DNA from 3 places in the Glutamicibacter sp. NPDC088483 genome. Region 1 is predicted to be linked to each of the others. Evidence: predicted binding sites of a transcription regulator. Region 1 holds the regulator's gene; each other region holds the start of a gene.
What was found. The regulator LexA, encoded in region 1, represses DNA repair genes until DNA is damaged. The targets are predictions, from matches to a motif close to TCGAACANNTGTTCGA.
Positions count from the first base shown of each region.

Region 2: a site for LexA is predicted at 1,387-1,402, ahead of ACIP6G_RS10260 (DUF222 domain-containing protein). Genes of this name have one in related genera too.
Region 3: a site for LexA is predicted at 1,992-2,007, ahead of uvrA (excinuclease ABC subunit UvrA). Genes of this name have one in related genera too.

Region 1 is NZ_JBIVMP010000005.1:377,781-381,058, reverse strand. Features, by position in the region: gene ACIP6G_RS12935 (histidinol-phosphate transaminase) at 1-448, opposite strand, end outside; gene ACIP6G_RS12930 (LysM peptidoglycan-binding domain-containing protein) at 530-883, opposite strand; gene lexA (transcriptional repressor LexA) at 1,142-1,861, shown strand; gene ACIP6G_RS12920 (glycoside hydrolase family 76 protein) at 1,918-2,997, opposite strand; gene ACIP6G_RS12915 (ATP-dependent DNA helicase) at 3,103-3,278, opposite strand, start outside.
Region 2 is NZ_JBIVMP010000004.1:251,755-255,032, forward strand. Features, by position in the region: gene ACIP6G_RS10260 (DUF222 domain-containing protein) at 1-1,323, opposite strand, end outside; gene ACIP6G_RS10265 (hypothetical protein) at 1,475-1,975, opposite strand; gene ACIP6G_RS10270 (DUF1801 domain-containing protein) at 2,229-2,570, shown strand; gene ACIP6G_RS10275 (hypothetical protein) at 2,725-2,877, opposite strand; gene catA (catechol 1,2-dioxygenase) at 2,995-3,278, opposite strand, start outside.
Region 3 is NZ_JBIVMP010000001.1:131,651-134,928, reverse strand. Features, by position in the region: gene ACIP6G_RS00665 (hypothetical protein) at 89-616, shown strand; gene ACIP6G_RS00660 (GNAT family N-acetyltransferase) at 755-1,252, opposite strand; gene uvrA (excinuclease ABC subunit UvrA) at 2,033-3,278, shown strand, end outside.

The DNA.
Region 1 (3,278 bases):
AATCGGCGGACAACGTGAAATCTGCGGCGCGTTCACCGGCGATATATTTCGTGTCAGTACCACTGGCAAGCAGCGGGTACATGGAGTAGGTAGGGCCGAAGCTCATCACGGCACGGCCGGGGCCGCCAAAGGCTTGCAGGATTTGCTGCAGGATTTCATTGGAACCGTTAGCGGCCCAGATATTGTCCTTTGTGAGCGAGTGGCCGAGGTAATCGGCTAGGAGTTCGCGAAGCTCGGTGAACTCGCGGTCCGGATACCGGTTCAACGTTGCCGCCGCCTTGGCCACCTCTTGTGCAATGGCATCGACGACTGTCGGTGGCAACGGATGGGTGTTCTCGTTGACGTTCAGCTGGATGGGCACGTCAATTTGTGGTGCGCCATAAGGGGATAGCCCGCGGAGATTCTCACGCAAGGGCAGCTGACTCAAAAGTTCACTGCGGTCATTCACGCATCAAGTCTACGTGCGCAGCGCGCCTGCCGGTGAATCCGCTACGGCCACAGGTAACAAACTCGAAGCAAGCTGGGGAAGCTAGCCGGCAAGGACCGGAATCGAGAGGGTTTCGCCGACCTGGATTTCGCTGCCGGTCAGGGCATTGAGTTCGGCGATGTGGCCCACTGCCGAGGTCACGTCGTAACCGGTGGCGTAATCCCGGGCCAGGCTCCACAGCGTATCCCCTGGAATAACGGTGACATCAACGGTTCCGACTCCAACAGGAGTATCGGCTGCGGCATGCGCGTCAGAGGCAAACATGGAGATGAAGAAAGCTGCGGCGATGGTGAGTGCGAAAATGGGCATACCCACAAGCACGGCCCATCCGCGACGGTTGATGCGGATCTTCAGTGGTGCCTGGGTCTGATTTGAGTCAAGTGCGACGGTTGCCATGACTTTGTCTCCTCAAGAAATTCAAGTGATGCGAATTTGTATTCGAAAGCGTAGATTCGAAAACTTGTTCGAACCTCGTATATCTGTTCTAACAGAGGTTTGCGGAACTTGTCCAGAAGTTTTCGAACAAATCTTTGAAAGAAGCTCGCTTATCTACTAAGATTTCGAAGTAGACGAGCAATGAAAACATCTCACCATCTAGCGCCGACAGTTTGGACTTACGAACTTTCGAATGATTGCTAGGGAAGGCAAAATCTCATGTCAGCTTCACAACGCACTCCCCGATCGAATGCACGTTCGCTGACGATTCGCCAAAAGAAGATCCTGGAGACGATCCAGCGGTCAATCGGCAAGAACGGTTATCCACCATCGATGCGTGAGATTGGTGACGCAGTGGGGCTCAAGAGCCTTTCGAGCGTCACCCACCAGCTGAGCCAGCTGGAAAAGCTCGGCTATATCCGTCGAGATCCACGCCGTCCGCGCGCAATGGAAATCCTGCTGCCTCTGCAGCTGGCCGAAGACGCCGAGAAGGCCGAAGTTTCGAAGCCGGTCGAGCCAGATGCCAGCGAAGACGCCAAGATCATTGAATTGAGCACTTCCGCTGACACCACCATGGTTCCCCTGGTTGGCCGTATCGCTGCCGGCGGTCCGATCCTTGCCGAACAGTCCGTCGAAGATGTTTTCTCGTTGCCTCGTCAGCTCGTAGGCCACGGCGAACTGTTCATGCTCAAGGTTTCCGGCGATTCAATGGTTGACGCTGCGATTTGCGATGGCGACTGGGTAGTTGTCCGCCGCCAGCAGACGGCGGACAACGGCGACATCGTAGCTGCCCTGCTCGATGAAGAAGCCACGGTAAAGACTTTCCGGCAGCGTGACGGGCACACCTGGCTGCTTCCGCAGAACTCGCGCTACGAACCAATTTTGGGTGATGCCGCAACGATCATGGGACGCGTCGTCTCGGTGATGCGCTCGCTCTAGAATACGTACGGTCATTGCGCTGGTGCTTGGCACCAGCGCAATTCTCGTTTAACCCGCTATTGGCCGGCGTTCAACTCGAATTGAGCGGCCGCCGAGAAGATCATCCAGCGTTGGATTGCCGCCGAAAGCCGGCGTGGCTCCTGGTCAGCCAGATGGCGCGCCGTTGCCATGACCAGCCTCCTGGCCTGCTCCCGGCTCCGGGCTTCCAAGCGGACATCATTACCGGCGAGGGCCAGATATCGGCAGAGTATCCCCGCGAACAGGTTGCCGTCTCCCCCGCTGTTGAACGAGAGGACCCCGGCAGCAGTTGACAGCGATTTCGTGGTGGCATCGATCAGTACTTGAGCGTGAGCCAGATCAGCAGGCTCGCCAAGCTCAAGCAATGCCCCGAGCACCAGGCCCTGGTTATAGGTGTAGACCGCTGGTTCCACGGCGTGTCCCTGCGTGGTCAACCGAAGTCCGTCCAGATACAGTCCTCGCTCCACGCTGAACAGATTCTTTTCCAGCCACTGGAGAAGCTCTCGCGCGGTCTCTTTCTCCCCGGTACGGGCAAAGAACAGTGCCGCCGGCGCGTTGGCTGGCGTGTTCTTGAAATCCCGCTTTCTGGACCAGTACAGGCCGCCGTCCAGCACCCCATCCATGCCGGCATGGAGCTGCCGTCCCAGCGTCCGAACTGCCGCCTCGGCAGGACGGCTCCTGTGCCCCGTCACCAGCTGCGTGAACTTTGACAGGCGGCCGCTGGCCAGGGCAAGCCAAGCCATGTCGTCGAAGAAGTAGTTGGGCAAGATCCCGAAGTTTCGAATTCGAATGCCGCGCAATAGGCCGTTGGCCCGGGCAAGCGCTTCGCGCGCCCGGTGTTCGTTGCCTTCGTCCCAGTACGATCGGCCCTCATCGATGATGGCATCCAGATAGTGCGCCTGCCACCAATAGTTCCACTCCGCAAGCGGGTGCGCGAAACCATTGAGATTGCTGAGCATGCTTCCGTCGCGCAACCGATGCGCTTTGCTGTAGCTCTGTCCAATCCACGTTCCGGGCAACCCCATGAGGCGATGCCCGAACCGCTGGTGGGTGTCGATCGCGGCTTGGTGCGCCAATTCCTGCATGGACTCCATGGTGCCTTCCGATTCGAGCTTCATCAGTTCTTGTCACAGACCTTAGTGCATCTGGAAGCATCATGCTGGTACCGGTTAAAGAACACGAGCTGTCCCGAAGGACAGCTCAAGTTCATATTCTGGTTGCGGCTATTTCCCGCCCGGGTTCAATCGCTTGAGAACACCAGTAATGACCTTCTTATCGACAGTCGGCCACATCGGAGGCAGGGTAGCTTTCAAGAAGCTGCCATACCGCGCCGTGGCCATGCGCGAATCAAGGATCGCCACAACGCCCTTATCCCCGACCGAACGAATCAAGCGCCCAG
Region 2 (3,278 bases), on a different contig from region 1:
AAGCACGTGCTTGTACATCTGATGCTGCTTGCACAAGAGATGGGTGTTCTGCCGGGTAGTGTGGCCGCCCTGTCCATACGCTTCGATGTGATCAATTTCCGAACGATCGGGCAGGCGGCGGCAACCAGGGAAACCGCAATGCTGGTCGCGGTAACGCAGCAAATCGCGCAACCCCTGGGAAGGCCGATATTTCTTGGGCTCCACATCAATTGCGGCTCCCGTCCATGGGTCGGTCAGAACGCGCTGGAACGACGGAGCATCCGCGGCGATTTCCAACGCTACGCCGATTGGGATCGGCCCGTAACCTTCCAAATCAGCGAGGGCGCGAGCGGGATTCACGAGCATTTCAATGGCTGGGATCGTGATGGCAACCCGTGGCTTCAGCGGCATGCCTTCCATTCCGGGCCAGCCATGCAGATACACGTCCGCAAGCACATCGGCTTCAACCTGCGTTTGCGTGCGCAGATCCTTGGAATCAGTGATCTGGGCGGCTGCCTGCTTTATCGAGTTGCGAATCGAATGGATGACATCAGCTCGGTGATGCAGCTGCAAGGTAGCCATGCCATTCTCCTCATTCCACACCTTGAGATTACGGGCTGCGAATGCGTTCTTCTGCCGGTTCTCTGCCGAATTGGGATTCATCCGGTCGTGAAAGCGACGGGCCCGCTGGTAGACGGTTTCGTCGCAGGCTGTTCTTGCCAGAGGCAGCAAGTTTTCCTCCATGCGGCCGACCTGCTCCGGAGAAAGGTCTTGCGAGTATTTGACGATGTCGTGGGCGGCCTTAACGGTAATCTCACCTGCAGCGAGCGCGGCAAGGGTGGCTTTGCAGGCGTGGCGCAAGCCCTTGGCATGGAACATCCGTTTGCTGACTTTACGGACGGATTCGCGCAATGCGACAGCTGACTCAGCTACGAAATTGGAGTTGATGACCTGCTCGCTGCCACGGTCTATGCCATAGTATTCGGCACTCTTGCTGGCTTCGGCTTCTTCGTCTGGGGTGTGGGCATGCTCGGTGGCAATCAGGTCATTGAAGGACGCGCTGACCTGCTCGACTCCGTCTGCCAGCAAAACGCAGATAGCGGCTTCAACGCTGCTCATCAGGCGTTGGAGTTTCTTCAGGCGTTCCAATGCGTCTCCGGGCCCATCCACGGGGCCCGCATTGAATAGTTCGTCAGCAACCTGCTTGATGGGTCCGAAGAACAACTGGTGCTCGCGATGGGCGTCGAGTGCTGACGCTCTGTGCGACTCCATGCGGATGCCCGGCGGGCGCAGTGGAAGGCGATGTTCATCGTCGTGATCGTCTAGATATGCGGGAATAGTCATAGTTAACGTTCGCGCAGATTATCGACAGTATCTTCTGGTTCGAAACCAATTGTGGATAAGTTCTAGAAAGTTTATGCGAATGCGATTAAGCGTGATTCCGGCGCGAAAATCGCTAGACCAGGGAAGGCAGTAATGGGTGCCGTGCTAGTTGCTAGTTGCTAGTTGGATGCAGGGGGCGCGGCGGACGGGTGAAGGCAGTTCGGATGCCACGGGCTGCCATGGCTGCGAGTATGGCAAAGGCGAGGACGCTGGCCATGTACAGGGGTGCGTCTAGATCCGCGGCGGCATCGGCGTTCCAATCGGCAAAGGTGTCGCCCACCGAGTTCATATTGGCGAAAGAAGCGAAGAAATAAGCCGGTGCGCCTAAGGCAATGATCAGGCTCCATGCGCCGATAGCCGCCCAGGCGGGCAGCTTGCGTCCGGCGGAAACTACCGGAACGAGCCAGGAGATGGCGAGAGCGGATCCAATGGCTGCGAAGACCCACCCTCCAAGCGAGTCGTAATTCTGGTCCATTGAGGCCATCTCGGAAATGGTTTCATCGAGGGGAAGCCCACTTGCTGCGGTCACGGCCCAATTGTTCATGAGCAGTGAGCCGTAAGCCGCGTAAGCCACGATCATGGCGAACCCGGAGATAGCTAGAAGTTTACGCATGTCAGTAGCCTAACAGTGCGCTAGTCAACTCGGTGGGATAACCAATAAGCGTATGAGCTGGACGTCCGTGCTACGTCCTTGCACGATCAAGCTGTCCTGATGCCAGCTGTCTGTATTCCAGTGCAAGAATCCGTGAAGCAGATGCCCTTAGTCGGTAAGGTGCATTATGTGCCGATCGGGAGCCCAAAGCGATCGCGCGAGCGATACCACCCAGCGCCGCAATGCAGCGCCAACCGTTAGAAGGAGACTAGGGATGATCTTCACCAAAAAAGGCGACGCCGCAGTTCTGGCCAAGCTCAGCACAGCTCCAGCACCCTATCGCGAGATTGCCGAACGGCTTCACGCCATAATCATGCAGAGCGCACCATCGCTGGAGCCGATCGTCCGCTGGGGACTTCCGTTTTACGTCCGGGATGGCAAAGACGTCTGCTACATCAAGCCTGACAAGGACTTCGTAGCTTTCGGTTTTGGAGAAGTCGTGAATCCAGCCTACGAGGAAGGCTCCCGCATGCATCCAGTTGCATGGACTATCACCTCGCTGGATTCTGCAACGGAAGACAGGATCCGGGAACTGGTGAAGAAGGCCGCGGGCTGATCCCGAGCAAGCTAGCTGGCCGCCAGATGAACAGTGCGCCCGCTGCAGGCAGCCGCATTGCCTGGAGTCAGTCCTCAAGTGCGCCGAAGGTCCCGTCAGCGCCATTGCTGTCGGGACCTTCGGCTTCGCGTCGGTAGTGCTGAGGGCAGAAGCCCTAGGCGGCAAGCATCGAGATGCCGTGCTCCTCTTCTGGCATCCATCCGGTCCAGGCCCAGTGGTTCTGGGGTTCACTGGCATCGGCAGCTCGGTGCGCGATGGATTGGGGCTGGAACTTCCCGGCTGGATCGTTCAGTGTTGAAGCATTCATGCTGCACTCCCATTGGATTGGCGGGTGTTCGCCCGTTCGTCGAGGTTCCGGGTACGGCAACGGCGGGGGTCCGGCCAATGCTGCCGGGACCCCCGCCGTGTTGAGGCGCGCTGGGGCTTACTTCACAGGGTCGAGCACGAAGTCGTAGGTGACCTGCTTGCCGTTGCCCGATGCTGCTGGCTGCACGTCGAGCATCAGTTCCGGCTTCACCGCGGTGGCGATGTCGTCGTCGTTGTGCGCATCGCCCGGGAAGTACAGCTGGGCGGTGAGCAGCTCGTGGCCCTCGGCGGAGACCTTCAGGTGCAGGTGCGCTGGGCGCCACGCGTGCCAGCCGGCGGCGGCGATCAGCTGGCCGCAGGCGCCGTCGGTCGGGATCTGGTACGGGGCTGGCTGCATGGTGT
Region 3 (3,278 bases), on a different contig from region 1:
GGGAGCACACTGGACTAGTTGTCATCCGCGCCTAGCGACACGGAGCGGTTGCCCAGTGACTGGAGACACCTCGGCAATAATGGTCTGCATGATCGAACGTGAACGGTGGAGCATGCGATTCCCGAATAAGTACCAGTCAGCTGGTTGGGGCATCGTCAGTGCGGTGATGTGCGCAGGCCTCTTGGCGGGATGCTCCGTAGTCCCGGATTATTCGGGTGATACCTGCGATGGACGTAAACCGGTTGGCTCTCTGGAGCAAGCCGGCAGGGACCTAGTGGCTGCCGCCTACGCCGCCGATCGGGACGGTGTATGCCGAGTGACCGCACCTTTCCCAGGCGGAGTTCTGGACGATTCAATGGTCGCCATGACTCGGGAAATCCTGGCCGAACGGGGCATCACCCCACAGAACGTCACTGTGGTAACTGGAGAACAGATGGGAATTGGTGTGGCCGTCCAATTGACAGACGGCAGCAATAACGCTTCCCGCGCGATCGACATCAGCGACACGGTCGTCCGCGACGATGGATTCACGGTGGGCCTGCCGCCAAAGCTGTATCCCGAGGTTCCGGAGCACCCTGCATCACCGTCTGCATCGACAGATTCTGCTTCCCGATAGCGCCAGTTACACAGTGAAACGTCCAACGCGACGTCAGTAACCGGAACCCGTACCGGCACGTAGAGGAAAGTACTATAGGGGAGGCGTGCGGTGATGTCATGCTTCACTTATCCGAAGCATGACACCAGCGTTGTTCGGTTAGGCCAATTCGCGGAACCCAAGTCGCTTATATAGATTTAGTGCAGCACCGGAAGTTCCATCTCCGATCCGCAAACTCAGGGTGTCCGCCCCATGCTTCTTGCACGCAGACACGGCAGCGGCAATCAAGGTGTGGCCCAGGCCATGCCCTTGATGAAGGGGATCAACGAAAAGATCGATGATGAATGGGCCGAATAGATCCTCATCCCAGATCGATTTCTCGACAACAAAGATCGCCCCAATCGGCCTTCCCTGTCGCAACGCGACAAAAGAAGCATTTTCGAGGAACTGACCAAACTCGTTGGCAAAAGTTTCTTCCATCTCGGATTGCGCTTCTTCAAGAGTCCCGGCCGCAATTCCGGGTGGGTACGCTGCGAAATACGGATCAGCTAGCTCCGTCGCGGATGAAGATTCTGCATGGCAAATTTCTGCGTACGAAGAAACAGCGGGAGCGAAATCTGCGTTCTGAAGAACAGCTTGCAAAACATCAGAGGGCATGGCAAATCCATTCGTAGGTCTTCTGAACTAATTGAGAGAAAACTTCATGAATGGAACATGACTTGAATCTAGCATCCAAAAAATCAGTGGTCTACAGAAAATTTTCCAATACTTTTGACGTGTTGAGTAGGCTCAGCTGGCTTTCGACGAAAGTGTCCCGAAAGCCGGTCACAAATAGGATCGCGCCACGTGCTGACTCGCATCGCAGAAGTTTCATGGATTTACAGGAACACCGGCTGTTCCGTATGCCCCGTCCGTGTAGTGACCGGTGAGGGGGGGCGCGAAACGGAACGGTGTGGCGCTGCCTCATGATGTCGAATGCTTGCACAGAAAACAATTGCTGTCGGATGGCATGCACCGCGGACGATGCCATTGCGCGGAACATTTGGCCAGGTTCGCTATGTTGTTGCATTGCGGATCAGCGGTTGCGGTGCCCCTGGTTGGCGGCGTGAACCGAACGTCGAATTTTATCCGTTTTCCCGCTCGTGCAACACAGAGCATGCGCTCGCCGCTCATTGGCATCTACGAGATAGCTGCGAACTTGGGGAGGGGACGCACACATGACAGGCACAAGCGGGAATCCAAGGGCCCGGTACCTCGAATGGGACGTCGTGGTCCGATCTGGATTCATGGGGACGCCGGCTCACCGGTCGACATTCCGGGTGGATGGACGAGCACGCATTGCGCTCGCCGTGCGCAGGATCAGGGGTTTGGAGAATTAACTGTGAGTTGCGTCCATTCGTACACGTATTCGAAGTAGTTTTCGATTAGTATGGCCTCGTGGCTATTTCATCGCAGAGTAAAAGAACTGATCTGACTCGCCTGGTCGTCAAGGGTGCACGCGAGCACAACCTGAAAAACGTGGACATTGATCTCCCGCGTGACGCAATGATTGTCTTTACCGGCCTTTCCGGTTCGGGCAAGTCCTCCTTGGCCTTCGACACCATTTTTGCCGAAGGCCAGCGCCGCTACGTCGAATCTCTCTCTGCCTACGCCCGCATGTTCCTCGGCCAGGTGGACAAGCCCGATGTGGATTTCATCGAGGGCCTGTCGCCAGCGGTGTCCATCGACCAGAAGTCGACCAGCCGCAACCCGCGTTCCACCGTGGGCACGATTACCGAAGTGTACGACTACATGCGCCTGCTGTGGGCCCGCGTGGGCCGTCCGCATTGCCCGATCTGCCACGAACCGATCTCCAAGCAGACGCCGCAGCAGATCGTCGACCAGCTGATGGAGCTTCCGGAGAAAACCCGCTTCCAGATCCTCGCCCCGGTAGTGCGCTCGCGCAAGGGCGAATTCGTCGACCTGTTCGCGGAGCTCTCTTCCAAGGGCTTCGCCCGTGCCCGCGTTGACGGCGCCACCATCCAGCTGAACGATCCGCCGAAGCTGGCCAAACAGGTCAAGCACACCATTGAGGTGGTCGTCGACCGCCTGGCCATCAAGGAAGATGCCCGCCAGCGCTTGACTGACTCCATCGAAACGGCCCTGGGCATCGCCGAAGGACGCGTGCTGGCCGACTTCGTGGACCTGGACGAGGATGATCCCCAGCGCGTGCGCGCGTTCTCCGAGAACCTGGCCTGCCCCAATGAGCATCCGCTGGCCATCGATGAGATCGAGCCGCGTACTTTCTCCTTCAATAACCCGTTCGGTGCCTGCTCGGCCTGTTCCGGCATCGGCACCAAGCTGGAAGTCGATGAGCACCTGATCGTCCCGGATACCGAGGTCACCCTGGCCGAGGGTGCGATCGCCCCATGGTCATTGGGCAAGGCCACCACCGAATACTGGAACCGCCTGATCGAAGGCCTGGGCCATGAGCTGGGCTTCACCATGGACACCCAATGGCAGGACCTGCCGGCTGCTGCCCGCGAAGCGATCCTGAACGGCAAGGACCACAAGGTGGTCGTGCAGTACAAGAACCGCTTCGGCCGCGAGCGCAAGTACTCCACCGGCTTCGAGGGCGTCATCTCCTACGTGCACCGCAAGCACCAGGAAACCGAATCGGATCACGCCCGCGACCGCTACGAGC